4 regions of the Streptomyces sp. NPDC030245 genome follow, and region 1 is predicted to be linked to each of the others. Evidence: riboswitches for the same ligand, from Rfam matches in the RefSeq annotation. Region 1 holds a riboswitch; each other region holds the start of a gene.
The links. A riboswitch is a leader RNA that binds a small molecule or an ion and turns the genes downstream of it on or off. The one in region 1 is predicted to bind cobalamin.

Region 1 (7,073 bases):
GAAGCACCCCGGGATCGCCGAGCTGACGGTGAACCAGCTGACGGTGAACTAGCCGTCAGCGCCGGTGGCCCAGCGGACACAGAGCCCTTTCGCCGCCGTCCGCCTCTTGCAGATGCCAGTGCCGGGCGCAGTAGGGGACGTCGCATCCCGCGCAGAAGCCCGCGTCCCCCTTGAGCCCCGCCGTGTGGACGCGGGCGAAGGTGCGCGGGTAGCGGAAGGCGTCGCGGTAGCGGCTCGCGTCGTCGGCGGTGACGTTCTCCCCGGTGCCGTTCGTGTACGCCTCGCTCTCCACGGTGAACCACCAGAGCGAGGGGCTTCTCGACGCGGCGTAGGCGGCGCGGCTCAACGCGGTCCAGCGCGGCATGCTCACGGGATCCATGTGGGGAGGGGTGAACTCCAGGTGCGCGACGCGTGCTTTGCACACGGCGCAGGCCACGTACAGGACGAACAGGAGTGAGGGAATTTGTCTCATGGCGTCCGGCCTTGGAGGTGAGGCGAGGAGTGCTCTCCGACTGAACGCATCCTCGCACAACGCAACGCGCCACCGAGCGCGAAGAAACACACCTGCGCGGACGTGTCCTGCCGGGCGGGAGCACGCCGCTCCCGCCCGGGTCCGTCACACCGCGTCAGGCCGTCAGGAGCCGGTCAGCTCCGCACGGACCGTCCTGGCCGCCGCGACCAGGTTCTCCAGCGAGGACCTGGTCTCGGGCCAGCCGCGCGTCTTCAGACCGCAGTCGGGGTTGACCCAGAGCCGTTCGGCCGGGATGGCGTCGAGTCCCTTGCGGAGCAGCGCCGCCGCCTCCTCGGCGCTCGGCACGCGCGGGGAGTGGATGTCGTACACGCCGGGGCCCGCCTCGCGCGGATATCCGTGGGCGGCGAGTTCACGCGCGACCTGCATGTGGGAACGGGCCGCCTCCAGGCTGATGACGTCGGCGTCGAGGTCGTCGATCGCCTGGACGACGTCCCCGAACTCGGCGTAGCACATGTGCGTGTGGATCTGCGTGTCCGGGCGCACCCCGCCGGTGGTGAGGCGGAACGCCTCCGTGGCCCAGGCCAGGTAGGCGGGGTGGTCGGCGGCGCGCAGCGGCAGCGTCTCGCGCAGCGCGGGCTCGTCGACCTGGATGACGGAGGTCCCGGCCGCCTCCAGGTCGTTCACCTCGTCGCGCAGGGCGAGCGCCACCTGGCGGGCGGTGTCGCCGAGCGGCTGGTCGTCGCGGACGAAGGACCAGGCGAGCATGGTGACGGGCCCGGTGAGCATCCCTTTGACGGGACGGCCGGTCAGGGACTGGGCGTACGTCGTCCAGCGCACCGTCATCGGCTCGGGCCGCGAGATGTCGCCCGCGAGGATCGGCGGACGCACATAGCGGGTGCCGTACGACTGGACCCAGCCGTGCTGCGTGGCGAGGTAGCCGGTGAGCTGTTCGGCGAAGTACTGCACCATGTCGTTGCGCTCGGGCTCACCGTGCACCAGGACGTCGATGCCCGCCTTCTCCTGGAAGGAGACGACCTCCTGGATCTCGGCCCTGATGCGCTCCTCGTACTTGGAGCCGTCGATCCGGCCGGCCCGCAGATCGGCGCGGGCGGCCCGCAGTTCACCGGTCTGCGGGAAGGAGCCGATGGTCGTCGTCGGCAGGAGCGGGAGGCGGAGGGCGGCGCGCTGGGCCGCCGCCCGCTCCGCGTACGGCTGGGAGCGCCGTGCGTCGGCGTCGGTGACGGCTTCGGTGCGGGCGCGGACGGCCGGGTCGTGGGTGATGGGGGAGCCCGCTCGCGACGCCAGGTCGGCGCGGTTCGCGGCGAGTTGGGTGGAGATCGTGTGCGTACCCCGGGCCAGGCCCCTGGCGAGGGTCACGATCTCGGTGGTCTTCTGGCGGGCGAAGGCCAGCCAGCGCAGGATCTGCGGCTCGATGTCGCGTTCAAGGGCGGTGTCGACGGGGACGTGGAGGAGCGAACAGGAGGCGGCCACGTCGACCCGGTCGGCGAGCCCGAGCAGGGTGCCGAGCGTGGCCAGGGAGTGCTCCAGGTCGTTGACCCAGATGTTGCGGCCGTCGACGACACCGGCGACGAGGCGCTTGCCGGGCAGGCCGCCCACGGCCGCGAGCCCGTCGAGATTGGCGGCGGCCGCCCCGGTGAAGTCGAGGGCGAGGCCGTCGACCGGGGCCTTGGCGAGCACCGGCAGGGCGTCGCCGAGCCGGTCGAAGTACGTGGCGACGAGCAGCTTGGGGCGGTCGGTGAGGGCGCCCAGGTCGCGGTAGGCGCGCTCGGCCGCGTTCAGTTCGGCCGGCGTGCGGTCCTGGACGAGGGCGGGCTCGTCGAGCTGCACCCATTCGGCGCCCGCCGCGCGCAGGTCCGCGAGGACCTCGGCGTACACCGGCAGGAGGCGGTCGAGGAGGGTCAGCGGTTCGAAGTCGGCGGGCACTCCCGGCGCCGGCTTGGCCAGCAGCAGGTAGGTGACGGGGCCGACGAGGACGGGCCGCGCCGAAAGTCCCAGCCCCCGGGCCTCGTTGAACTCGGTGACCTGCTTGGTGGAGTCGGCGCCGAACACCGTGCCCGGACCCAGCTCCGGTACCAGGTAGTGGTAGTTGGTGTCGAACCACTTCGTCATCTCCAGCGGCGCCACGTCCTGCGTGCCGCGCGCCATCGCGAAGTAGCCGTCGAGCGTGTCCTTCTCGACCGCGGCGCGGTGCCGTTCGGGGACGGCGCCGACCATGACGGTGGTGTCCAGGACGTGGTCGTAGTACGAGAAGTCGCCGGTCGGGACTTCGCCGATGCCGGCGTCGGCGAGTTCCCGCCAGTTCGCGCGGCGGAGTTCGGCGGCGGCGGTACGGAGGGCGTCGGCGGTGACGCGGCCCTTCCAGTAGCCCTCGACGGCCTTCTTCAGTTCGCGGCCCTGGCCCTGGCGGGGGTAGCCGTACACGGTGGCCCGTGCTGCCGCGGCTGCGGGCTTGGTGGTCACGGAGATCTCCTTCGCGAGATGAATCCCTGAGATCCCGGGGACGGGACGAGAGCGCGAAGGGGCGAACGACCGGACGGGAGAGGGATCGCGCGGGTGGCGCGGCCGTCCGTCCGATGTGTGCGCCGACCCGCCCTCGAGGTCACCGGGATATCCGCGCCCGAAACGGTTCGCGCGCGGACAGCGGGCAGGTCTTCGGACTCGCGGGCACATCCTCCGGGGAGGACGCCTACTGGCCGTCGCTTCCCAGGACCGGTCTTGCGGTCCCAGTGCGTGTGACGGCGGTCGTTCCCGCTCACCGCTGCGGGGCAGTCCCGGATTCCCACCGGGTTCCCTCTTGCGACGCTCCCGCCTGGCGGACGGGGCGAACCAGCTGCACTGATCACCTTACGACGGCGCCCACCGGCCGGCCGGGACATGGCCGGATCCGAAAGGTGAGCTGCGCCACGCGGCGGCGCCACGCGGCGCCCCGTCGATCGGCTAGCCCTGACACTCCCGTGCCCGGCGGCCGGTCCCGCTGAGCAGGTCGACGCGTTGTCCCGCGCCCTCCTTGAGGACGTAGAGGGTGCCGTCCTCGGGCGTCCAGTAGCGGGGGACCAGGAAGACGCGGTCCCCGGAGACGTGGAACAGCCGCAGCCCGCCGTACTCGTACGCGTACTGGCTGCCCTTGCCGGTGACGCGACGGAAGCAGCTGCCGCCGCCGCGGATCATCAGATCCTTCTCGCTGAAGACGACGACGGCGGGGAAGTCGTCGCTGCGCAGGGTCCGCACGGTCAGCTCCGCCCGGCCGCGCCCCGCGATCGCCGCGTACGTCGACACGGCCCAGAACAGCGACAGGACGCAGACGAAGAGAGTGAGCCCCCAGAGCCGCAGGTCCCGGCGGTCACGGGTACGGGCGTACGCGTTGAGCGCGAAGCCGCCGATCGCGGTGAGCGGCAGCAGCAGGTCGAACAGCCAGGGGTTGAGCGGATACAGCGGTACGAGGACGAGGGGCACCGCCCACGCGAACCGCAGCACGCGCACGGCGCGGTCGAGCCGTTCCGGTGCGCCCGCCGCCCAGCGGAGCAGTCCGAGCGCGCCGAGCGCGATGCCCGCCGCGAACCAGGCGGGCAGGTAGAGGGCTCCGACGCTGCGCAACAGGTAGTCGCTGGTGGAGAAGTGGAAGACGGTGTCACGCAGGCCGAGGGCCTTGGTCTCGGCGTCGGTGCTCGCCCAGCCGAAGTAGAAGAGGACCGCGGTCAGGAGGGTGACGAGGGAGCCGATGGCGCCGACGAGCTCCAACCAGCCGATGGCGGGTTCGGAGGGGGGCGGGGGAGGGGACGGGGCCGGATCTGGGACCGGGTCCGGGGCGGGGGCGGGGTGGGGCGCTGGGTCGGGGTCGGCGGGCGGTTCCGGTTCTGGTTCTGGTTCTGGTTCTGGTTCGGGTGACGGTGGCGGTGGCGGTTCCGGAGGCTCACTCATCGGGACGGTGAGTCGGACGCGGGCGAGGAGGACGCGGGCGACGCGGACGTCGGTGAGGCGGACATCGGTGACGCGGAGGAGGGTGACGCGGAAGAGGCCGAGGGCGACTCCTGGATGCCGCTCCAGTCGAGCGTGAACGCCGCCTGCTTCGTCACCTTGACTCCGCTCTTCGTCACGAGCGTCACGTCGATGCTCTTCGGGCGCAGACCGCCGAAGCCGTCGGGGCCCGGCAGGTCCACCGTGACCGTTCCGTCCTTGCAGCACCTCGCCTTGTCGTCCTCGTCGCCGAAGGGTTTCAGGACGATCGGATCCGTCAGCTCCGCGGCGCGCAGTTCCACGGTGTCCGGCGCGTCCGGCCAGGTTCCGTAGAAGCCGATCGACGCACCCGGCGCGACGGCGGCGTCCGTGGCGGCGATCCTGTTCTCACAGGCGACGGAGCCCGCCGGGGCGGACCGCAGCACGACCCGCTCGCCGGGGTGCCGCTTGTAGTAGGCGACGAAGCGTCGCAGGACCGCGAAGGCCTCGCCGTCCTTGCACAGGTATCGGTCGGTTCCCGGCCGGTAGCCGGCCGCGCTGAGCCCCGCTTCGGCGCGGGTGGCGATGTTCAGTCCTTCCTTCTCGCCGTAGGCGGCCTTGCAGATCCCGGCGAGTCCCTCGATGACTTTCCAGGACTCGGCGGAGGCCGAGTTGCCGGACCCCTTCTGCGCGGCGGTCGCGCTCTCGTAGGCCAGTTGGCACTCGCCCCTCTGCAACGCGTCGTACAAGCTGTCCGGCTCGGGTTGTTCGTCCGTGTTGGGCGACTTGGGTCCCCACGGCAGCCAGCCGGGCGGCTTTCCGCCCCCACGGTTTCCGCCGCCGTCCCGGCCGCCGTCTCCGCTCCGATCCCCGTCTCGGTCCCCGTCCTTGCCGCCGGTCTGCCAGGACCCGTCCGTCGACCCGTCGGTCGTACCGCCCGACGCCCCGTCCGTTCCCCCGCCCGTGTCGCCCCCGCCCGGAGTGCCCGTGCCACCGCCGACGGTGCCCGTGCCCGTACCCGTCTCCGTGCTGGTGCTCCCGCCCGCGGAACCCCCGCCGCCTCCGCGCGCCCCGCCATCGGGCGACGCGACTCCCCGTATCCCGAAGAACAACCCCACCACCAGGACGAACCCGATGACGGCAAAGGCCCAGACAGGCACCTGAACGGCGCCCGGACCGGAGCGGACAGCCATGGCGACACCCCCGTTTCGCCTCCCTCACATGATGCTGCGCAGCGGCGGCGCCCGGTATCCCTTTGACAGGCCGATCACCCCTTAACCTCCTGAGCATGGGAAAGAGGAATGCCGACGGAGAGCCCGCGGAGGAGAACCCGGGCGGTGCGCCGGGTGCCGTGCCGCTGGACCTGAACCAGCTGCGCACGTTCCTGGCGGTGTACCGCTCCGGCTCCTTCACCGCGGCCGCACGTCTCCTGGGCCTGTCGCAGCCCACGGTCACCGCGCAGATCCGCTCCCTGGAGCGGCAGCTCGACCGGGAGCTGTTCGAGCGGCTGCCGCGTGGCGCCGCCCCCGCCCCCTTCGCCGACGAGCTGGCGTCCCGGATCGTCGACCCCCTGGACGCCCTCGCGGAGGTCGCGGGCCACGGCGGGGGCGGCTCCGCCGAGCCGGTCCACGTGGCGGGCCCGGCGGAGCTCCTGTCGCACTGTGTGCTGCCCCGTCTCGCCCCGCTGGTGGAGAAGGGTGTGCTGCTGCGGATCGCGACCGGTCTGACGGAAGAGCTCTTGGAGGAGATGCGGGCGGGCCGGCACGATCTGCTGATCGCCACGGCCCGGCCCCGCGGCCGCGCGTTGGCCGCCGTCCCGCTGGCCGACGAGGAGTTCGTCCTGGTCACGTCGGCGGTCTGGGCGGAGCGGATCGGCGGGTCCGCGCGCATCGCCGCCGACGGGCCCGCGGCGCTGCACGGCGTCCCCCTGGTGGCGTACGCCGAGGATCTGCCCATCGTCCGCCGTTACTGGCGGCACGTCTTCGGCAAGCGTCTGGTCTGCAAGCCCGCCGTCACCATGCCCGACCTGCGCGCGGTCAGGGACGCCGTCGTCGGCGGTGTCGGCTTCAGCGTGCTGCCGCGCTATCTGTGCCTCGACGAACTCGCGTCGGGGGCCCTGGTCCTGCTGAACGACCCGGACGACCCGCCCATCAACACCGGCTATCTGGTCCAGCGGCCCGGCTCCGCGGACAACCCGCACGTCGCCCTGGTCAGGGACCACCTGCTGGAGTCCGCGCGCGGCTGGTGACGAGGCGCGGGCAGGCCGTCGTCGGTCAGGTCCCCGGCGGCACCGGGTCCCGCAGCCGCAGGCCGTTCACCCAGATGGTGTTGAGCGTCGTGACGAGCCGCTCGTACGGGATGCGCTGCTTGAGCACGAAGACCGTGTAGGCCATGCGGCTCACCATCACGGACAGGGCGTGCGCGGTGATCAGCGGATCCAGCTCGGTGTCGGCCTGGCCGTTCTCCTGGAGGGTCCGGATCAGCTTGGCGTTGCGCCGGGCGAAGGCGTTGCCCCGCTCGACGCGCAACGCCATGAACTGCTCGTCGACCTGGGCGACCTGCTCGAACAGGGCCATGAGGCGGGCGTTCTTCTTGTACGCGCGCAGGTATTCGCGGTTCGAGGCGTCGATCAGCTCACGGGGATCGG
Region 2 (7,073 bases), on a different contig from region 1:
CGCAACGTGATCCGCCGCAACACCACGATCCTGCCCCTGTACTCGCTGATGCTGGGCCTGCTCGCGCTGCTCGGCTTCATGGCGATCGCCGCCGGGGTCAAGGTCGAGAACGGCCAGCTGGCGATCCCGCAGCTCTTCGAGAACATGTTCCCCGACTGGTTCACGGGCGTCGCCTTCGCCGCGATCGGCATCGGCGCGCTCGTCCCGGCCGCCATCATGTCCATCGCGGCCGCGAACCTCTTCACCCGGAACATCTACAAGGACTTCCTCAAGCCCGACGCGACGCCCGAGCAGGAGACCAAGGTCTCCAAGCTGGTCTCGCTCATGGTGAAGGTGGGCGCCCTCGTCTTCGTCCTCGGCATGGACAAGACCGTCGCCATCAACTTCCAGCTCCTGGGCGGCATCTGGATCCTTCAGACGATGCCCGCGCTGGTCGGCGGCCTGTTCACCCGGTGGTTCCACCGCTGGGCGCTGCTCGCGGGCTGGGCGGTCGGCATGGTCTACGGCACGGTCGCGGCGTACGGTGTCGCGTCGCCGACCCAGAAGCACTTCGGCGGGTCGTCCGACGAGATCCCCGGCATCGGCGAGATCGGCTACATCGGCCTCACCGCGTTCGTCCTGAACGTGGTCGTCACCGTGGTCCTCACCTTCGTCCTGAAGGCGCTGAAGGCCCCCGAGGGCATCGACGAGACGTCGCCGGAGGACTACACGGCCGACGCGGGCGACCCCGGTGTCATGCGGGAACTGCCGAAGGTGACGGCGGGCGCCGGGCACTGATCCGCGCCACCGCGCACGCGACTGCGCACCACCCGCACGTGACGAGGGCCGCCGGAAAAACCGGCGGCCCTTAGTCGTGCCCCTGTTGCACACTGCGCCCCATGGACTTCACGATCACCATCAGAGGGGCACACCCCGAGGAGTACGAGGCGCTCGGCGACCTCACCGCGCAGGCCTATCTCGACGGCGGGCACCTGGACTTCGGGGTGGACGACCCCTATCTCGCGGTGCTGCGCGACGTGCCGGCGCGGGCGGCGGCGGCCGAGGTCCTGGTGGCCGCGGCGGACGGGAAGGCGCTCGGCTGCGTCACCTACGTGCCGGCCGGCGGCCCGATGGCCGACATTGCGCGTGCCGATGAGGCGGAGATCCGCATGCTGGCCGTCTCCTCCGACGCGCGGGGCCGGGGTGTGGGCGAGGCGCTCGTACGGGAGTGCGTGCGGCGCGCCCGGGAGGCGGGCCGCAGCACGCTCGTCCTGTCCACGCAGACCTCCATGCACGCCGCCCACCGGCTCTATGGACGCCTCGGCTTCGTGCGGACACCCGAGCGCGACTGGTGCCCGATCGAGACGGTGCCGCTGCTGGCGTACGCGCTGAAGCTCTAGCCACCCCCGCGGGGCCGACACAAGATGTGGGCCCGCCTCAGGGCGGCAGCACAAGATGTATGCTCGTGCTCGCTGTCGCCGCAGGGGAATCCGGTGCAAGTCCGGAACTGTCCCGCAACGGTAGACGTGTACGCATTTGTCGTACGCGGAGTCCGAAGACCTGCCGGCAGTGCACCCGTGCCGTCCGGCCCGGGTGCCGACCGTCCGGGCCTCGTGGAATGGGCCGGTGGACGCGGTACGCCGCCCTGCCCGGGTGCGCCCGTGTGTGCCGTCCCCTCCCCCAGGCCCAGAGCCGAGCGAGGGAGAGCTCCACGTGACCATCGCGCCTGCCGAACCTGCGTCAGCGCGGGCACCGCAGCCCACCGAAAGCACCGAGGGTGCCGACGGCACCGACGGGCCGGGGGCCGCGCTGCTGCGGACCCTGACCGACCTCACCGCCGACCTCCCCGACACCGACCCCGGCCGGGTCGCCGCCGCCGCGCTGCGCGGCCGGTCGGCCAGGGCCGACGAGGCGGAGCTGCGCGAGCTGGCGACCGAGGCGGCCGCGGGGCTCATCTCCGAGGACCCGGCGTACTCGAAGCTCGCCGCCCGGCTGCTCACCCTCTCCATCACCGCCGAGGCCGCCTCGCAGGGCGTGCGCTCCTTCACCGAGTCGATCGCCGTCGGCCACCGCGAGGGCCTGATCGCCGACCGCACCGCCGGCTTCGTGGGCGCCCACGCGGCCCGCCTCGACGCGCTCGTGGACGCCGCGCTCGCCGACGGCGCCGACCTCCGCTTCGGCTACTTCGGCCTGCGCACCCTGCACAGCCGCTATCTGCTGCGCCACCCGATCACCCGGCAGGTCATCGAGACCCCGCAGCACTTCATGCTGCGCGTGGCGAGCGGTCTCGCGGAGGACGACAGCGCCCGCGCCGTCGACGAGGTCGCCGCGCTGTACGGCCTGATGAGCCGCCTGGACTACCTGCCGTCCTCGCCCACGCTCTTCAACTCCGGCACCCGCCACCCGCAGATGTCGTCCTGCTACCTCCTCGACTCCCCGCTGGACGAGCTCGACTCGATCTACGACCGCTACCACCAGGTGGCACGGCTCTCGAAGCACGCGGGCGGCATCGGCCTCTCGTACTCCCGCATCCGCTCCCGCGGTTCGCTGATCCGCGGCACGAACGGGCACTCCAACGGCATCGTGCCGTTCCTGAAGACCCTGGACGCCTCGGTCGCCGCCGTGAACCAGGGCGGCCGGCGCAAGGGCGCCGCCGCGGTCTACCTGGAGACCTGGCACTCCGACATCGAGGAGTTCCTGGAGCTGCGCGACAACACGGGCGAGGATCAGCGGCGCACGCACAACCTCAACCTCGCGCACTGGATCCCCGACGAGTTCATGCGCCGCGTCGCCGCCGACCAGGAGTGGTCGCTGTTCTCGCCGTCCGACGTGCCCGAGCTCGTCGACCTGTGGGGCGAGGAGTTCGACGCCGCCTACCGGAAGGCGGAGGCCGCCGGGCTCGCGAAGAAGACCATGCCGGCCCGGGAGCTGTACGGCCGCATGATGCGCACCCTCGCGCAGACCGGCAACGGCTGGATGACGTTCAAGGACGCCGCCAACCGCACCGCCAACCAGACGGCGGAGCCCGGCCACACCGTGCACTCCTCGAACCTCTGCACGGAGATCCTGGAGGTGACGGACGACGGGGAGACGGCCGTCTGCAACCTGGGCTCGGTGAACCTCGGCGCGTTCGTGGACCCGGCCACCCAGGACATCGACTGGGAGCGGCTGGACGACACCGTCCGTACCGCTGTCACCTTCCTCGACCGCGTCGTCGACATCAACTTCTACCCGACCGAGCAGGCCGGCCGCTCCAACGCCAAGTGGCGCCCGGTGGGCCTCGGCGCCATGGGCCTCCAGGACGTCTTCTTCCAGCTGAAGCTGCCCTTCGACTCCCCCGAGGCGCGTGCCCTCTCCACGCGGATCGCCGAGCGGATCATGCTCGCGGCGTACGAGGCGTCCGCGGACCTCGCCGAGCGGAACGGGCCGCTGCCCGCCTGGGAGAAGACCCGCACCGCGCGCGGTGTCCTGCACCCCGACCACTACGGGGTCGAGCTGACCTGGCCGGAGCGCTGGGCGGCGCTGCGCGCGCGTATCGCCGCCACCGGCATGCGCAACTCGCTGCTGCTCGCCATCGCGCCGACCGCGACCATCGCGTCCATCGCGGGCGTCTACGAGTGCATCGAGCCGCAGGTCTCCAACCTCTTCAAGCGCGAGACGCTGAGCGGTGAGTTCCTCCAGGTCAACGCCTATCTGGTGGAGGAGCTGAAGCGGCTCGGCGTCTGGGACGCGCAGACCCGCGAGGCGCTGCGCGAGGCCAACGGCTCGGTGCAGGGCTTCGACTGGATTCCGGAGGACGTGCGGGCGCTGTACCGCACGGCGTGGGAGCTGCCGCAGCGCGGCCTGATCGACATGGCCGCGGCGCGCACCCCGTTCCTGGACCAGGCGCAGTCCCTGAACCTGTTCCTGGAGACGCCGACCATCGGCAAGCTCTCCTCGATGTACGCGTACGCGTGGCAGTCGGGCCTGAAGACGACGTACTACCTGCGCTCGCGCCCCGCCACCCGCATCGCCCGCGCCGCGGGCGGCTCCCGGACCGCCGCCACCGCCCCCGTCCCCGCGCAGGCCACGGCCGAGGAAGCCGTCGCCTGTTCCCTGGAAAACCCCGAGTCCTGCGAGGCCTGCCAATAATGAGCACGACGACCAACAGCGAGAAGAACCTCCTCGACCCGGGCTTCGAGCTGACCCTGCGCCCCATGCGCTACCCCGACTTCTACGAGCGCTACCGGGACGCGATCAAGAACACCTGGACCGTCGAGGAGGTCGACCTCCACTCGGACGTCGCCGACCTGGCGAAGATGACGCCCGAGGAGCAGCACCTGATCGGCCGGCTCGTCGCGTTCTTCGCGACCGGCGACTCGATCGTCTCCAACAACCTCGTGCTGACGCTCTACAAGCACATCAACTCCCCCGAGGCGCGGCTCTACCTGAGCCGTCAGCTCTTCGAGGAGGCCGTGCACGTCCAGTTCTATCTGACGCTGCTCGACACCTATCTGCCCGACCCCGAGGACCGCGCCGCCGCGTTCGACGCGGTGGAGGAGATCCCCTCCATCCGGGAGAAGGCGCAGTTCTGCTTCAAGTGGATGGACTCGGTCGAGACGCTGGACCGCCTGGAGACGCAGGCCGACCGCCGCCGCTTCCTGCTCAACCTCATCTGCTTCGCCGCGTGCATCGAGGGCCTGTTCTTCTACGGCGCCTTCGCGTACGTCTACTGGTTCCGCAGCCGCGGTCTGCTGCACGGCCTGGCGACCGGCACCAACTGGGTGTTCCGCGACGAGACGATGCACATGAGCTTCGCCTTCGACGTGGTGGACACCGTCCGCAAGGAGGAGCCCGAGCTCTTCGACGACGCGCTCCAGACGCAGGTCACCGACATGCTGAAGGAGGCCGTCGAGGCCGAGCTCCAGTTCGCGCGCGACCTGTGCGGCGACGGTCTGCCGGGCATGAACACCGACTCGATGCGCGCGTACCTGGAGTGCGTCGCCGACCAGCGCCTCCAGCGCCTCGGCTTCGCGCCGGTCTACGGCTCCGAGAACCCCTTCTCCTTCATGGAGCTCCAGGGCGTCCAGGAGCTGACCAACTTCTTCGAGCGGCGGCCTTCGGCGTACCAGGTCGCGGTCGAGGGCTCGGTCTCCTTCGACGACGAGTTCTAGCCCTGGCGCGCGGCGCCCCCGATGTGCCCGCCCCGCCCTCGCACGGGTGGGGCGGGCACGTGTGCGGTCAGCGCGGCCTGGCCCGCAGGACGAGCCGCTTGGGGTGCAGGGTGATGCCGACCCGGGTGTCCGCGTCGGTCTCCTCGACCGGCTCCAGGCGCCACTTCGGTGCCACCGTCCCCAGGATCAGGGCGAGTTCGGCCAGGCTGAAGTGGTCGCCGGGGCACTTCCGGTTGCCGACGCCGAACGGCATCATCGCGAACTCCGGCACCGCACCGGCGCGTTCGGGATTCCAGCGGTCGGGGTCGAAGTCGAGGTGCCGCTCGAAGGAACGCGGGTCGCGCTGCATCGCGTACACGCTGTAGACGATGTCCGCGTCCGCCGGAATCGAATAGCCGCCCAGCTCGGTTTCGGCCACGGACCGGCGCGTGAATATCCAGGCGGCCGGTCGTATACGCATCGCCTCGGTGACGACATTGCGGGTGTGCGGCAGGGCCTTGAGATCGGCGAATGTGATCGCCCGATCCGGGGCCACGGAATTTACCTCTTCAACCAACCGCCTTTCCTGCTCGGGGTGTTCGGTCAGCAGCTGGAACGTCCACGCCAGCGTCGACGCGACATTCTCGGCGCCCGCCACGACGAGCGATACCACGTTGTCGTGGATCTCCTGGTCGGCTATGGGCTCCCCGGCTTCGTCCGTGGCCCGCAGCAATTCCGCCAGCAGGTCGTCGGGGCCGCCCGGGCCGGCCGCGCGGCGCTCCGCGACGATCTCGTCGACGAGCGCGTGCAGGTCGGCGAGCGCGCTCTCGAACCGCCGGTTGGCGGGGGTCGGCACGCGGTGGAGCGGGCCGACCGAGAGCACCATCCGGCGGTAGAGGCCCTCGAAGACGGTGTGCAGCGAGTCGGCGATGCGGTCCGCCTTCTCCCTGATCGAGTCGACCTCGAGGAGGGAGCGCGAGACGATGCGCACGGCGGTGCGGAACATCTCCGCGCTCACGTCGACCGTGGCGCCCGGCTGCCAGCGGGCCGCCGTGGCGCGCGCCTCCTCCTCCATCACCTTGGCGTAGTCGGCGATCCGCTCGGGGCGGAACGCGGGCTGCATCATGCGCCGCTGGCGCCGGTGCAGCTTGCCGTTGCTGGTCGCCACGCCCTTGCCGAGGAGCACTTCGAGGGTGTCCCAGAGCGGTCCGCCGACGATGTACTCGGGGTTCTTCAGCATGGCCCCGACCAGTTGCGGATCGCACACCACGTACGCGGTCCGGGGTCCCAGCCTGATCCGTACGAGATCCCCGTGGTCGCGCAGCGCCGAGAGGAAGCCGAGCGGGTCGCGCACCAGGTTCCAGGCGTGGCCGAGTACGGGGGCCCCGCCCCGGACGAGGGGCGGGGTGCGCAGCGGCCCGGAGCCGGAAGCGGAGGGCGCGGGTATCGCGGATTCGACGCTCATTCCTCACCTACCAGTTCGTTTTCCGCCAGGGCTTCTTCCGTCACGTACGGGGGAATGGCCCTGTCGTCCCAGCTGTCCACCCGATAGCGGCCGGATTCGTGATGGAACCAGTACACGGAAGAGAACCAGTTCCGCATGTTGAAGACGCATGATGTCACCGCGTCCGCGAGTTCCCTGCCGTTCGCACTGCCGTCCGCCAATTCTTCGGCGAAGAGAAGAACTTCGCGTTCGGCTCCGATGAATTCTGTGACGCATTGGCTGACGCGCCTGTGAACTTCCCGCACCGCCTCTTCCAGTCGCATTCCCTCGTGCTGGATGAGGCTGATTCCGAGATTGTGCAGTTCGTCTCCCGCGAGTTCTTTGGGGAGTGAGCACAGGTCGTTGTACCAGGCCGAGAAGTCCTGGGTCGCCAGCGCCGCCCTGCGGTATGCGGGGTGTCTGCGCACGGCGCTCGGCAGCTCGTACCGGGCGGTGGGTTCGAGGAGGTCGATCCACGC
Region 3 (7,073 bases), on a different contig from region 1:
GGAGACGGCGAGCCCGGCCGCCGCGAAGGCGGCCATCAGGCCCGTCGCGACGGTCGTCTTGCCGCTGCCCGACGACGGCGCCGCGATGACGAGGCGAGCTACCACTCGATGCCCCTCTGGCCCTTCTGGCCCGCGTCCATCGGGTGCTTGACCTTGGACATGTCGGTGACGAGGTCCGCGAAGTCGATCAGCTGCTGCGGGGCGTTGCGGCCGGTGATGACCACGTGCTGCGTGCCGGGGCGGTTCCGCAGCACCTCCACGACCTCGTCCGTGTCGATCCAGCCCCAGTGCATCGGATAGGCGAACTCGTCGAGGACGTACAGCTTGTACGTCTCCTCGGCGAGGTCCCGCTTGACCTGCTCCCAGCCCTCGCGGGCCTTGTCCTCGTTGGTCAACTCGCCCTCGGCGGGGGCGCGCTGGATCCACGACCAGCCCTCGCCCATCTTGTGCCAGGCGACCGTGCCGCCCTCGCCCGAGGCGCCGAGGACCTTCAGCGCGTTCTCCTCGCCGACCTTCCACTTCGCCGACTTCACGAACTGGAAGACGCCGATCGGCCACCCCTGATTCCAGGCGCGCAGCGCGAGCCCGAACGCGGCGGTCGACTTGCCCTTCCCGATGCCCGTGTGGACGAAGACCAGCGGACGGTTGCGGCGCTGACGCGTCGTAAGACCGTCGTCCGGTACGACGCTCGGCTGTCCCTGTGGCATTAAGCGGCCCTCCTGGCAGGCGAGTTCATTCCCTGTACGTCCTTGACGAGGCCGGCGATCGAGTCGGCCCGCAGCTCGTCGAGGGTCACGGCCGTGCCGCCGAGCTCGCCCGCCAGCCGGCCCGCGAGGCCGAGGCGTACGTAGCCCGACTCGCAGTCGACGACGACGGAGGCGACTCCGTCCGCCGCGAACAGCCGGGCCGCGCGGTCCGCGCGGGCCACCGGCTCCACACCGCCCGTCGCCCGCCCGTCCGTCACCACGACCACCAGCGGCCGCCGCGCGGCGTCCCGCAGCCGCTCCACGCGCAGCACGTCGTGCGCCTTCAGCAGCCCCGCGGCCAGCGGTGTGCGGCCGCCGGTCGGCAGCGTTTCGAGCCGGGCCGCGGCCGCGTCCACCGACGACGTCGGCGGCAGCGCCACCTCGGCGTCCTTGCCGCGGAACGTCACGAGCCCCACCTTGTCGCGCCGCTGATAGGCGTCCAGGAGGAGGGAGAGCACGGCACCCTTCACGGCGCTCATGCGCTGCCGCGCCGCCATCGACCCGGAGGCGTCCACGACGAACAGCACGAGGTTGCCCTCGCGGCCCTCACGGGTGGCCTGCCGCAGGTCGTCACGGCGTACGACGAGCCCGGCACCGGAGCGCCCGCGCGCCTTCTGGTGCGGGGCCGCCGCCTGCACGGTCGCCGCCAGGTGCAGCTTGGTCAGGGCTCCTCGGGGGCGCCGCGAACCCGTCGTACGACCGTGTTCGGTCCGCGCCCGCGAGCGCCGGCCCGCCGCGCCCTCGCCGATGCCGGGCACGCTCAGCATCTTCGTGCGGAACGGCTCGGCGGCGCGTACGGGCTGCTGCTCGGCGGAGGCGCCGCCCGGGGCCGGGGCGGGCTCCTGCGGGGCCGGGGCCTCGTCGGTGTCCGGGCCCTGGCCCTGGGACGGCAGGTCGGGGGAGTCCGGGCCGTCCGCGGGCGGCTGCCCGCCGCCCGGACCGCCCCCGCCGGGACCGTCGCCGTCCGGGTCGTCGTCACCCTCGGGCGGCTCGGGCTCCTCGGAAGCCTCGGAGGCCTCGTCTTGGCGGGCCTCCTCCAGCGTCTCGTCGAGCTTGTCCTCGTCGAGGCCCGGCGCGTCGAAGGGGTTGCGGCGCCTGCGGTGCGGCAGCGCGAGCAGCGCGGCCTGCCGCACGTCCTCGCTCTGCACGTCGGTGCGGCCCGCCCAGGCGGCAAGCGCCGTCGCCGTGCGCGCCATCACGATGTCCGCGCGCATCCCGTCGACCTCGAACGCCGCGCAGGTCGCCGCGATCTGCCGCAGCGCCGCGTCGCCAAGGACCACCTGGGGGAGCAGCGCGCGGGCCGCCACGACGCGGTCGCGCAGCGCGGCCTCGTCCTCGGCGAAGCGGGCGGCGAAAGCCTCGGCGTCGTCGTCGTAGGCGAGCCGCCGCCGTACGACCTCGACGCGCTGGTCGGTCTCCCGGGACGCGGCCACCTCGACGGTGAGACCGAACCGGTCGAGCAACTGCGGCCGCAGCTCGCCCTCTTCGGGGTTCATCGTGCCGACGAGCAGGAACCGCGCGGCGTGCCGCACGGATACGCCCTCACGCTCGACGTACGAGGCGCCCATCGCGGCCGCGTCGAGCAGGAGGTCGACCAGGTGGTCGTGGAGGAGGTTGACCTCGTCGACGTAGAGGATGCCGCGGTGGGCGTCGGCGAGCAGTCCGGGCTCGAAGGCCTTCACGCCCTCCGCGAGCGCCCGCTCGATGTCGAGGGCGCCGACGAGCCGGTCCTCGGACGCGCCGACGGGCAGCTCGACCATGCGTGCGGGGCGCGCGGTGGCGCCGCCCGCGTCGTGCGGGCCGTCGGGGCAGTTCGGGTCGGGCGCGGCCGGGTCGCACGAGAAGCGGCACCCGGCGACGACCGGCACCTCCGGGAGCAGCGCGGAGAGCGCGCGCACGGCGGTGGACTTGGCGGTGCCCTTCTCTCCCCGCACGAGTACGCCGCCGACGGCGGGCGACACGGCGTTCAGCAACAGCGCGAGCCGCAGGTCGTCCTGGCCGACGAGGGCGGTGAACGGATACGGGGTGGTCACAGAGCCTCCTTGATGCGGTGGTGCGTGGCGGTGCTCATGCCGGTCATCGCGCGGGCGCTCGTGCCGGCCTTTGCGCGGGCGCTCACGACGGCGCACCCGGCGCGATGAACGGCAGGCCCTCCGGTGGGCCGTTCTCGATCAGCCGCCACAGCGCGTCCGTGTCCGCGTGTTCTTCGATCAGGTCGCCCAGCAGGTCGAGCTGCTCCTCCCGCAGCGCGCCGAAGCTGGTGTCGGGGGCGGGCACGAAGCGGCGGCCCGCCGCACGGGCGACCTCGGTGAGAAACCGGCGGCGGAACGCGTCGCTCTCCAGCGACCCGTGCCAGTGCGTGCCCCACACCTCGCCGACCCGGCAGCCGTCCAGGAAGGGCTCCCCGCCCGCCACCTCGGCGACGCCGTGGTGGATCTCGTACCCCTCGACCGGTTCCCCGAGCGCCTCGCCCACCGGCCTGGCGAGGGTCTTCTCGCGGGCGAACCGCACCCGCACCGGCAGCAGCCCGAGCCCGTCCACGGACCCGGCCCGCGACTCCACCTCGTCCTCGATGTGCTCGCCGAGGACCTGGAAGCCGCCGCAGATGCCGAGCACGGGCCGCCCCTCGGCCGCCCGGCGCGCGAGGGCGTCCGCGAGACCGCGCTCCCGCAGCCAGGCCAGCGCCTTCACGGTCCCGCGCGTGCCCGGTACGACCACGAGGTCCGCGTCGACGAGCTCCTCCGCCCGGTCCACGAACCGCACGACGACGCCCGGCTCGGCGGCCAGCGCGTCGACATCCGTGAAGTTGGACATCAGCGGCACCGCGCAGACGGCGACCCGCAGCACGTCCTCGCCGACCGGCGGCGCCACCACGGACTCCCGGACGGCGCCGCGCAGGGAGACCCGCAGGCCGTCCTCCTCGTCGATGCCGAGCCCGTGCTGGAACGGCAGCACGCCGTACGTGCGCCGCCCGGTGAGCCCGAGCAGCATGTCGAGCCCCGGTTCGAGGAGGGAGACGTCCCCGCGGAACTTGTTGACCAGGTATCCGGCCACCAGCTCCTGGTCGGCCGCGCTCAGGAGCGCCGTCGTACCGAAGAACGACGCGAACACCCCGCCGCGGTCGATGTCACCGACCACCAGGACGGGGAAGCGGGCGGCGCGCGCGATGCCCATGTTCACGATGTCGGTGCGCCGCAGATTGATCTCGGCGGGACTGCCCGCGCCCTCACAGATCACGGCGTCATAGCTGCCCCGCAGCTCGTCGAGGCATCCCTTGACGGTGTCGAACAGCGCCTCCTGGCGCCCCCCGTGGTAGCCGCGCGCGCTCATCTCGCCCACCGGCCTGCCCATGAGGACGACCTGGCTCGACCGGTCGCCGCCGGGCTTGAGCAGCACGGGGTTCATCAGCGCGCTCGGCTCGACGCGGGCGGCCTGCGCCTGCATGGCCTGCGCGCGCCCGATCTCGGCGCCCTCGCGGGTGACGAAGGAGTTGAGGGACATGTTCTGCGCCTTGAACGGCGCGACGGACACGCCCTTGCGGGTCAGCCACCGGCAGATGCCGGCGGTGACGACGCTCTTCCCGGCGTCCGAGGTGGTCCCGGCGACGAGCAACCCGCCACTCATGCGTTTCTCCCTGACGTAGCCGACCACGACCCTGCCGACCGTGACCGTGCCGACCGCGACCGTGCCGACCCCAGTGCCCCGCGGGCGGCGACCGCGACGCCGAGAGCCAGCCAGCTCACGCGCCGCGAGAGCCGCACGGCCCGCTCGATGTCCGTCACCCGCACCTCCCGCCCCGCCGCGTTCAGGACGGGCCGGTGCTCGACCCGTCCCGCGTACGAGAGGGTCCCCCCGAGCCGCACCCCCAACGCCCCCGCGAAGGCGGCCTCGACGGGCCCCGCGTTGGGGCTCGGGTGCTTCGCGGCGTCGGCGCGCCACGCCCCGACCGCGCCCGAGGGCGACTCCCCGGCCAGCGCGGCGAGCGCGGCGGTGAGCCGCGCCCCCGGCCACCCGAAGACGTCGTCGAGGCGGGCGGAGGCCCACCCGTAGCGCCGGTACCGCGGTGACTTGTGGCCGACCATCGCGTCCAGCGTGTTCACGGCGCGGAAGGCGACGAGCCCCGGCACCCCGCCGAAGGCGCCCCACACGAGCGCCCCCACCACCGCGTCGGACGTGTTCTCGGCGACGGACTCCACGACGGCCCGCGCGATGCCGTCGGCGTCGAGTGCCTGCGGGTCACGCCCGCACAGATGCGGCAGCCGCTCCCGCGCGACCTCGATGTCGCCGGCCTCCAGCGCCCCGCCGACGGCCCGCGCCTCCCGGCCGAGTGAGGTGCCGCCGACGACGGACCAGGTCGCGGCGGCGGTCAGCGCCACCGAGCCGGCGCGTGACCGGCGTACGAGACGGGAGGCGAGGGCGGCGGCGCCCGCCGCGCCCCCCGCGCACACCACGGCGTGCAGCGCGCCCCACCCGCGGTGGTCGCGCCACAGCTTCCGCTCGACGGCGCCCGCGGCACGTCCGAACGCGGCGACCGGATGGCCTCGGCGCGGATCGCCGAGCAGCAGGTCACCGAGGAGTCCGGCGGCGGCGCCGTACGCGAAGTCGCGATCGGCACTCATGGGCTCAGCCCGTCGCTGCGCTGAGGAGGGAGTTCGTACGCAGGGAAGGAACCGGCAACGGGCGGCCGCGCATGGCGATATGTCCTCACTCAGGGTGTCCGCGCCCTGGTTCGACGTGATCGGCGGCGAGAGTTCCTGGCTTCCGGGGGAGCGTCTTCCCCCCGGTGACAGTGGCGGGACCGCGCCGGATTCGCACCGGCTTCCTCTTCTGCCGCCGTAGTTGGCCCCGGCAGTCCACCACGCCCCGCGAACGCCCGTCAACTCGCCGTTGACCTGCGGCGGGAGAGTGTGCGGAGCCCCACACACGCCGGTGGGGCGCGAGACGTACTCACACGTCCCGCGCCCCACCGTCGAACGCTGCCGTCAGGCGACGATCAGATAGATCCCGTACGCCACGGCCGCCGCGCACAGCGCGAAGCAGGCGTACGCGCCGGTGCGCGCCATGGTCGCGGAACCGCCGCCCGAGGCGGCCGCCGCCTCCTGCTTGGAGAGGCCGACGATGCCGAGGGTGAACAGGCCCACCAGGGCCACCGTCACCGCGAGGCTGACTCCGAAGACGGAGCCGAGGGCTGCCCAGTCGATGCTCATGGTGATCTGTCCTTATACCGTCGCGGGCCGGGCGGGGTCCGCCAGGGCGCCGGTCGTGGTGGTGGTCGGGGCTCCGACGGTGGCCTTGACGGGCTCGTCCGGTCCGGTGGCGGCGGCCAGCGCGCCCGTGGTGGGCGGGGTGACGGCGGCGATCGCGGTGGTCACGACGCCCGCGGGCTCGGCACCGGTGGTGCCGTCGTGGCGGATCTCGTCGTCGGTGACGTTGGTGTGGTCGATGGCGTTGCGCCGCGAGAGCACCCAGATGACGGCCGAGCCGGCGATCAGGAGCGCTGCGGTGACCGCGACGCCCCAGGGGCCCTGCTTGGTGAGGAGCTCGGCGCCCGCGCCGACCAGACCGGCGGCCGGCAGGGTCAGGCCCCAGGCGACGAACATCCGGGTCGCGGTCGACCAGCGGACCACGCCGCCCTTGCGGCCGAGGCCCGCGCCCATCACGGCGCCGGAGCAGGACTGGGTGGTGGAGAGCGAGAAGCCCAGGTGCGAGGAGGCCAGGATGACCGTCGCGGCGCTGGTCTGGGCGGCGAAGCCCTGCTGGGGCTGGAGGTCGGTGAGGCCCTTGCCCATGGTGCGGATGATGCGCCAGCCGCCGAGGTACGTGCCGAGGGCGATGGCCACACCGGCCGAGACGATGACCCACATCGGGGGGTTCGCGCCGGGGTTCAGGACGCCGCCGGTGACCAGGGCGAGCGTGATGATGCCCATGGTCTTCTGCGCGTCGTTCGTGCCGTGGGCCAGCGAGACCAGGCCCGCGGAGGCGATCTGGCCCGCGCGGTAGCCCTTGGCGGTGGCCTTGGTGTCGGTGTTGCGGCCGATCCGGTACGTCAGGCGCGTGGCCAGCGCCGCGGCGATGCCCGCCACGAGCGGCGCGGCGAGCGCCGGGATCAGGATCTTGGTGACGACGGTGCCGCCGTCGATCGACGACCAGCCCATCGACATGACCGCGGCGCCGATGAGGCCGCCGAAGAGGGCGTGGGAGGAACTGGAGGGCAGGCCCACCAGCCAGGTCAGGAGGTTCCAGAGGATCGCGCCGACGAGCGCGGCGAAGATGACCTCTGTCTTGAGGCCGTCCTCGTTGACGATCCCGCCTGAGATCGTCTTGGCG
Region 4 (7,073 bases), on a different contig from region 1:
GCGCGTGGATCGACGGGTGCGCGAAAGCGGGCTACGACGCGGTGGAGCCCGACAACCTCGACTCCTACGAACGCTCGGACGGCCTGCTCACCCCCGACGACGCGGCCGCGTTCGCCCGCCTCCTGGCCCAGCGCGCGCACCGCCAGGGCCTGGCCATCGCGCAGAAGAACACCACCGACCTGCTGGACCGCCGCGAACGGATCGGCTTCGACTTCGCCGTGACCGAGGAGTGCGCGCGCTACAAGGAGTGCTCGGAGTACGCGTCCGCGTACGACGGGAAGGTCTTCGACATCGAGTACGTGACGAGGGACTTCGACACCGCCTGTCGCACCTGGGGCAAGAATCTCTCCGTCACACTGCGCGACCGCGACGTCCTGCCCGCGGGCGAGGACGGCCACGTCTACCGGCACTGCTGAGAGCCCCGGCCGCGCGCCCCGGCAGCCAGGGCCGCCAACTCCTCCGCGGTGCGCGGCTCCTCCCCCTCCCCCGCCGCGAGGCCGCACGTACGCAGCAGCTCACCGACGGCGATGCCCCACGGCAGGTGCAGCCCGGCCGCGGCCAGGAGGTCCCGCCGGGCCAGCGTCTCCGCCACCGGCCCCGTCCGCACCCCGGAGGGGGTGAGCAGCGCCGCGTCGTCGGCCCAGCGCAGGGCCAGGTCGACGTCGTGGGTCGCCATGACCACGGTCGTCCCGGCGTCCCGCAGCCGCCGCAGGGTGGCCAGGAGCCGCTCCTGGCCGTCGGGGTCGAGCCCCGCGGTCGGCTCGTCGAGGATGAGCACGCGGGGGCGCATCGCCACGGCTCCGGCGATGGCGGTCCGCTTCCGCTGGCCGTAGGAGAGCAGGTGGGTGGGCCGGTCGGCGAGCGCGGTGATGTCGAGGGCGGCGAGCGCCTCGGCGACCCTCGCCCGGACCTCGGCGTCGGGCAGGCCGAGGTTCAAGGGGCCGAAGGAGACGTCCTGTTCGACCGAGGCGGCGAACAGCTGGTCGTCCGGGTCCTGCACGACCAGCTGCACGGTCGTGCGGAGCCGGGTGAGGCCCTTGCGGTGGTACGCCACGGGGACTCCCTCGACCGTCAGCTCGCCGGAGCCGGGCCGGAGGCCGCCGCTGAGCAGTCGCATCAGGGTGGTCTTGCCGCTGCCGTTGCGTCCGAGCAGGGCGAGGGCGCGGCCCTCGACGACGTCGAAGTCGAGGCCGCTGAGGACGGTGGGCCCGTCCTCGTACGCGTAGGACACCGCGCGGAGAGCGACCACGGGCTCGCTCAGGGCCCGCGCGGCGCTCGTGGCACCCGTGGTGCTCATCGAAGGAACCTTTCCAGGACGAGGGTCAGGGCCACCAGGCCCACGAGGAGTGCCGCGCCCGCGGCGAGGAAGGGCCGGGAGATCCGGGCCTCGGGCACGAGGACGCGCAGGGTGCCGTCGTAGCCGCGCCCGGCGAGCCCGGCCTGTAGCCGGCTCGCCCGGTCGAAGGCGCGCACGAACGCGGTGGCGCCGAGACCGGCGAGGGAACGCCAGGTGGCGGCGCGGGTGGTGTGGCCGAGCCGGGCGGCCTGCGCCTGTCTGATCCGGCCCATGGAGTCCAGGAGCAGGAAGCTCATGCGGTACGTGACGAGTGCCACGTCCACGACCGGCGCGGGCACCCCCGCCTTCACCAGGCGGGGCAGCAGGTCCGACATGGGGGTGGTGAAGGCGAACAGGAGCACGCCGAGCGAGGCCGCGGAGGTCCGCAGGAGCAGTCCGCCCGCGCGCGCCGGGCCGCCGTCCGCGAACGCCACGAACCCGTCGGGGCCGCCGACCTGGACGAGCAGGGTCAGGGCGCCGGTCACGCAGAAGCCGAGCGGCACGCGGTAGGCCCGCCACAGCTTGCCGGGCGGCACGCCCGCCGGGCCGAGCAGCAGCGCGAGCGCCGTGACCAGCACCAGGACGGCGCCCGGCCAGGGCGGCAGCGAGATGGCCAGGACGGTGAGGCCGAGACCGAGCACGGCCTTGTCCACGGGGTGCCGGCGGCGCCAGCGACTGCTGTGCGCCGCCGCGTCGATGGGCAGCACGCCGGGTCAGGCCCGCTCGGTCCCGGACCGGGGGCTGCCCGCGTCGACCGGCTCGTCGGAACCGCCCGCCGCCTCGGACCGCACGGCTTCCGCTTCCGCCCGCGCCTGTTCCGCGCCCTGGCGGCGGCCCTTGCGCAGCCCGAAGTAGTAGGCGAGGACGCCCGCGCCGATGGCCGCCTGGAGGGCGAACAGCGCGGACTCGACCTCCCCGGACGGGGGTTCGTACAGCGGCGAGAACCACGGTTCGTAGTCCGGTTCGAGCTCGGTGATCGCCGTCTCGGCCTGGGCGTCGGCGCCGGCGAACGGCTCTTCCTCGTCGTCGCCGAGACCGAGCGCCAGGGGCAGTACCGCGAGCGCGGCGACGATGAGGAGCAGCAGTGTGTTGATCTTCGCGTTCCGGCTCATCAGGCACTGGCCCCCGTCTGCGTCTCGGACGTCTCGGCTGTCTCGGGCGTCTTGGCTGTCTCGGGCGTCTCGGGTGTCGTGGCGCTCCGCTTGCCCTGGAGCAGTACGCCGAGACGCGTGAGCTCGCCCTTGCTGGACTGCACGAGCAGGCGCATCACCAGGACGGTGAGCAGGCCCTCGCTGACCGCCAGGGGGATCTGGGTGACGGCGAAGATGCCGCCGAACTTGCCCAGGGCGCCCAGGAAACCGCTGCCGGGGTCGGGGAACGCCAGGGCCAACTGGACGCTGGTGACGCAGTACGTGGTCAGGTCGGCGACGAACGCCCCGAAGAACACGGTGACCATGAGCGGCACGTCGTACCGCCTGAGGAGCCGGTAGACCGCGTATCCCGCCCAAGGGCCGATGATCGCCATGGAGAACACGTTGGCGCCCAGGGTGGTGAGCCCGCCGTGGGCGAGCAGCAGCGCCTGGAAGAGCAGGGTGATGGTGCCGAGCACCGTCATGATCGGTGGCCGGAACAGGATCGCCCCGAGCCCGGTCCCCGTCGGGTGCGAGCAACTCCCCGTCACCGACGGGATCTTCAATGCGGATAGGACAAACGTGAAGGCCCCGGAGGCACCGAGGAGCAGCGTGCTCTCCGGGTGCTCCTTGACTTCACGGGTCAGGGAGCGGACTCCGTGGACGACGAACGGCGCGGACGCTACGCCCCAGGCGATCGCGTGCGCCGGCGGGAGGAAACCCTCGGCTATGTGCATGGCTCAGCAGACCCTCTCCAGCACCTCGTGGATGGACAACGCGCCTTGGCCGGTCTCCTGGCTGACGGGTCGTACCGACCGGACTCCGCCTTCCCGGGTGCGTGTGCACCCAGTGGCTGCCGCGAGGGCTGGAGCCGGACTTCCCGATCACAGTGGCGAGGGCCGCACCGGCATCACACCGGATTTCCCGAGCACCAAGGCGTGGTGACACTAGTGCGCAAAGATCTGCCTGACAACTCGCGCGGCGGCCGCGGCGGTGGCACGCCTCGACACGCACCACCACCGCGTACGCCCCTGCTCAGAGGCTCAGCGCCTCCGGCAGTCGATCACGACTCGTCGTTCACCCACAGCTGCCACTTGCCGCTGCTGGGGTTCTTCTTGCAGGCCCACTCGGAGTAGATGGAGTTCCGGCCGTCGGCCTGGCACGCGGACAGGGTGCGGTAGGTGCCCACATAGATCCACGACATCGCGCCGAACTCGTCCGTAGCCTTGGCGGCGGTCTTGGCGGCAGCCTCGCTCGTGCCGGAGGACGCGGTGGCCTTCGGAGTGCTGGTCCGGTGCGTGTCGGCCACCGCGGGCGTCGCCGCGAGCGCGGTGGTCAGCGCCGTCGCGGACACGAGCAGGGCGGCCTTGTTCATGTGACGCACGGAATTTCCCTTCGTCGGAGTGGAGCTGTGGCAGAACGGGGGCGGGTGTCGGCGCCGCCGGCAGCGAGGTGTCCGGCGGCGCCGCCCCCTCCCCCCGTGAGCCGGGATGCTGGTGCGTTCTCCCGGCCCTGCCAGTGTTGGCCGCCGGCCGCCATTGATCGACTCGTTTCGGACTGGCCCGAAACGAAGGCCGCGAGGAGGATCGCCCGGGTGACGCTGCGCATCCACTTCACCGCCGAGGACCTGGCCCGCACCCGACTGGCCTCGGCGCCACGACCCTTGCTCGAACTGGAGATCGCCGTCCGGTTGGTGCAGGAACGCTCCCATCCGGTCCGGTTCGACGCCTGGCGCGGACGGGCGACCCGGCACCTGGTGCCCCGGATGCGGACCTTGTGCGAGTTGATCCCCGCCACCGGCGCGGCGGTGGACTTCCTGGACCTGAGCGGTGAGGGGCACCCGGACGACCTGGTCGACCGGCTGCGCGGGACACCTGCCGACCGGGTCCGGAAGGATCTGCGGCAGTGGGCCACCGGCCGCCCCCCGGGCCTCTCGTCCGATGTCCGCGCGCTCGGCGACGACCCGTCCCTGGTCGGCGAGTTGGCGGACACGGTCGCCCATGCCCATCGGCACTTCATCGCGCCCTACTGGTCACGCATCGACAGGCTCGCCCAGGTCGACCGCACCCGCAGGCTCCAGCAGCTGGCCGGGCACGGCGTCGAGCGTCTCCTGAGCGGGCTCAACCCCCGCTACATCGCCTGGCGTCCGCCCGTCCTGCACCTGACCATGGCTTCCGGGCGCGACGCCGACGTCCGTCTCGGCGGGCGCGGGCTCCTCCTGATCCCCACCCTGTTCGGCTCGCACTATCCCGCTCTGGACGACACCGCCGAGCCCCAGCCGTGGATCACCTATCCCCTGCACGACGACCGGCCGGGCGCGGTGCCCGCCGTGTTCACCGCCGAAGCACTGACCGGCTCCGCCGTCCCGCCCGCCCTGACCGCGCTCCTGGGCCGCACGCGCGCGACCGTGCTGCGCGTCATCGGCGACCACCCGGCCTGCACCACGGGCCAGCTCGCCTCGCACGCCCGTATCGCCCTCGCGAGCGCCAGTGAACACGCAAGCGTCCTGCGCCGCGCCGGACTCACCGCACAGACCCGCGACGGCAAGAGCGTCCGGCACACGCTCACACCGGCCGGACACGTACTCCTCGACGCGGGCACGGGCTGACCGGCCCGCCCGCGCCCCCTACGGGCCCCCGGGAGGCGTCAGAAGAATTCGTCGAGCAGCCGGTAGAAGTCCAGCTTCTCCTTGTCGGCCGTGACCGCCGCCCGCTCCTCGTACCGCCGCAGGAACCGTTCGGCGTACCCGGGTCCGAACCACGGGTCCTCCTCGTGGGCCAACTCCCGCAGCAGGACGGCGAGGTCGGTGTGCCGGTCCGCCCTGCCGAGCCGGACGACGTCGATGACTCCGGTGACGCGGCAGGTGTCGGGGTCGAGCAGGACGTTCTCCGGGGTGAGGTCGCCGTGGGTGACGACCGGGTCCTCCGCCGCCGGGCGGGTGCGGCGCAGCTCGTCGAGGAGGCGCTGCCCGGTCCATCCGGCGCGTTCCTCGTCGAGGTCGTCCAGCTCCACGAGGCCGTCGGCCACGTGGCGTGCGGCCTGCTCCATGGTGACCGGCAGGGTGCGGTCGAACGGGCAGTCGTCCAGGGGCAGTCGGTGCAGGGCCGCTGCGAGGTCGGCGAGCGACTCGGCGACCGCGAAGCGCTGCTCCTGTGGCCACTCGTCGGCGGCCGGCCTGCCGGGCACGGCCTCGGTCACCAGCCACGTCACGCGGTCGTCGGCGCCTCGCTCGACGATGCGCGGCACGGGGATGCCCCGGCCGGCCAGCCAGGCGAGGCGGTCGGCCTCGTCCGCCAGGTCGGAGGGCGGGCCGTCGGACGTGACCGGGGTGGTCTTCACGTACAACTCGGGTGCGTCCGCGCCCGCCCCGGTGAGGTGGTGCACCTCGGCGCCCGATGCGCCGTCCGTCGCGGGGGTCCATCGGTACGCGGCGTACCTGCGCCGCAGATCGCTGCTCATGATCGGCATCATGGCAGGCGAGACCCGCGGCTCCCACCCGATATTTCGGGGGGCGTTGATGCGTTGCCGGCCGACCCGGTGCGCGCTGTCGGTTGCGGCAGTCGGGGCAATCGGAGCGGGCCCCGGCGGCGGGCGCCCGGGAAAAAGAACCGGGCGGGCCGGCCGGGACGTTCCCCACTGGTCAGTGGGGGCGTCCCGGCCGGCCCGCCCGTGCCGAACGGCGGTGTGTCAGCGGCCCACGGGTGCGAGCTCCCGGTCCGCCTCGGCGTCCGGCGAACCGGTGTCGCCGAGGTTCTTGTGGAGCTTCTCGCCCTCCACGTCCACGTTCGGCAGCGCCTTGTCCAGCCAGCGCGGCAGCCACCAGGCGGACTTGCCGAGCAGGGCGAGGACGGCGGGCACGATCGCCATGCGGACGACGAAGGCGTCGAAGAGGACGGCGACGGCCAGACCGAAGCCCATCATCTTGATCATGTCGTCGTTCTCCATGATGAAGCCGGAGAAGACGCTGATCATGATGACCGCGGCCGCGGCCACGACCCGTCCGCCGTGGGTGAAGCCGGTGACGACCGACTCGCCCGGGCGCGCCCCGTGGACGTACGCCTCGCGCATCCGCGTCACGAGGAAGACCTCGTAGTCCATCGCCAGGCCGAAGACCACACCGATCATGAAGATCGGCATCATGCTCATGATCGGGCCCGGCTGGTCGACGCCCACGACGTCCGCGAGCCAGCCCCACTGGAAGACCGCGACGACGGCGCCGAGCGCGGCGGCCACCGAGAGGAGGAAGCCGAGCGCCGCCTTGAGCGGGACCAGGATCGAGCGGAAGACCAGCATCAGGAGCAGGAACGCCAGGCCGACGACGAGACCGAGGTAGGGCAGGAGCGCGTCGTCCAGGGTCTGCGAGAAGTCGATGGTCATCGCGGTCTGGCCGGTGACCAGGATCTCGGAGCCGGTGTCGGAGCCGATGCCGTCGGCGGTCGAGCGGATCGACTTGACCAGTTCCTCGGTCTCGTGGTCGCTCGGCCCGGTCTCCGGGACGACGTTCATGATCGCGGTGTCGCCGGCCTTGTTGGGCTGGGCGGGCGTCACCGCGGCGACGCCGTCGATCTTGGCGATCGAGTCGCCGACGGTCTTGGCGGCCCCCGCCA

Region 2: linked by a shared signal. The riboswitch ahead of ACZ4Z4_RS22715 (ribonucleoside-diphosphate reductase subunit alpha) and the one ahead of metE (5-methyltetrahydropteroyltriglutamate--homocysteine S-methyltransferase) in region 1 are both predicted to bind cobalamin.
Region 3: linked by a shared signal. The riboswitch ahead of ACZ4Z4_RS17735 (cobalamin biosynthesis protein) and the one ahead of metE (5-methyltetrahydropteroyltriglutamate--homocysteine S-methyltransferase) in region 1 are both predicted to bind cobalamin.
Region 4: linked by a shared signal. The riboswitch ahead of ACZ4Z4_RS36265 (energy-coupling factor ABC transporter permease) and the one ahead of metE (5-methyltetrahydropteroyltriglutamate--homocysteine S-methyltransferase) in region 1 are both predicted to bind cobalamin.

What each region holds. Positions count from the first base shown of each region.
Region 1 covers NZ_JBVICF010000002.1:334,169-341,241, reverse strand. Annotated here, with positions in the region: gene ACZ4Z4_RS06220 (glycosyl hydrolase family 65 domain-containing protein) at 1-52, shown strand, start outside; gene ACZ4Z4_RS06215 (hypothetical protein) at 56-472, opposite strand; gene metE (5-methyltetrahydropteroyltriglutamate--homocysteine S-methyltransferase) at 635-2,953, opposite strand; cobalamin riboswitch at 3,120-3,339, opposite strand; gene ACZ4Z4_RS06205 (hypothetical protein) at 3,431-4,231, opposite strand; gene ACZ4Z4_RS06200 (hypothetical protein) at 4,408-5,619, opposite strand; gene ACZ4Z4_RS06195 (LysR family transcriptional regulator) at 5,715-6,674, shown strand; gene ACZ4Z4_RS06190 (TetR/AcrR family transcriptional regulator) at 6,700-7,073, opposite strand, start outside.
Region 2 covers NZ_JBVICF010000008.1:245,206-252,278, forward strand. Annotated here, with positions in the region: gene mctP (monocarboxylate uptake permease MctP) at 1-777, shown strand, start outside; gene ACZ4Z4_RS22710 (GNAT family N-acetyltransferase) at 879-1,379, shown strand; cobalamin riboswitch at 1,439-1,561, shown strand; gene ACZ4Z4_RS22715 (ribonucleoside-diphosphate reductase subunit alpha) at 1,693-4,110, shown strand; gene ACZ4Z4_RS22720 (ribonucleotide-diphosphate reductase subunit beta) at 4,110-5,132, shown strand; gene ACZ4Z4_RS22725 (bifunctional albaflavenone monooxygenase/terpene synthase) at 5,200-6,576, opposite strand; gene cyc1 (epi-isozizaene synthase) at 6,573-7,073, opposite strand, start outside.
Region 3 covers NZ_JBVICF010000006.1:61,110-68,182, reverse strand. Annotated here, with positions in the region: gene ACZ4Z4_RS17755 (cobyrinate a,c-diamide synthase) at 1-105, opposite strand, end outside; gene cobO (cob(I)yrinic acid a,c-diamide adenosyltransferase) at 99-707, opposite strand; gene ACZ4Z4_RS17745 (putative cobaltochelatase) at 707-2,779, opposite strand; gene ACZ4Z4_RS17740 (cobyric acid synthase) at 2,862-4,370, opposite strand; gene ACZ4Z4_RS17735 (cobalamin biosynthesis protein) at 4,367-5,365, opposite strand; cobalamin riboswitch at 5,473-5,619, opposite strand; gene ACZ4Z4_RS17730 (hypothetical protein) at 5,729-5,953, opposite strand; gene ACZ4Z4_RS17725 (inorganic phosphate transporter) at 5,966-7,073, opposite strand, start outside.
Region 4 covers NZ_JBVICF010000018.1:68,257-75,329, reverse strand. Annotated here, with positions in the region: gene ACZ4Z4_RS36285 (endo alpha-1,4 polygalactosaminidase) at 1-416, shown strand, start outside; gene ACZ4Z4_RS36280 (energy-coupling factor ABC transporter ATP-binding protein) at 401-1,297, opposite strand; gene cbiQ (cobalt ECF transporter T component CbiQ) at 1,294-2,043, opposite strand; gene ACZ4Z4_RS36270 (energy-coupling factor ABC transporter substrate-binding protein) at 2,050-2,448, opposite strand; gene ACZ4Z4_RS36265 (energy-coupling factor ABC transporter permease) at 2,448-3,203, opposite strand; cobalamin riboswitch at 3,234-3,417, opposite strand; gene ACZ4Z4_RS36260 (hypothetical protein) at 3,530-3,841, opposite strand; gene ACZ4Z4_RS36255 (ArsR/SmtB family transcription factor) at 4,061-5,074, shown strand; gene ACZ4Z4_RS36250 (APH(3') family aminoglycoside O-phosphotransferase) at 5,113-5,928, opposite strand; gene ACZ4Z4_RS36245 (MMPL family transporter) at 6,154-7,073, opposite strand, start outside.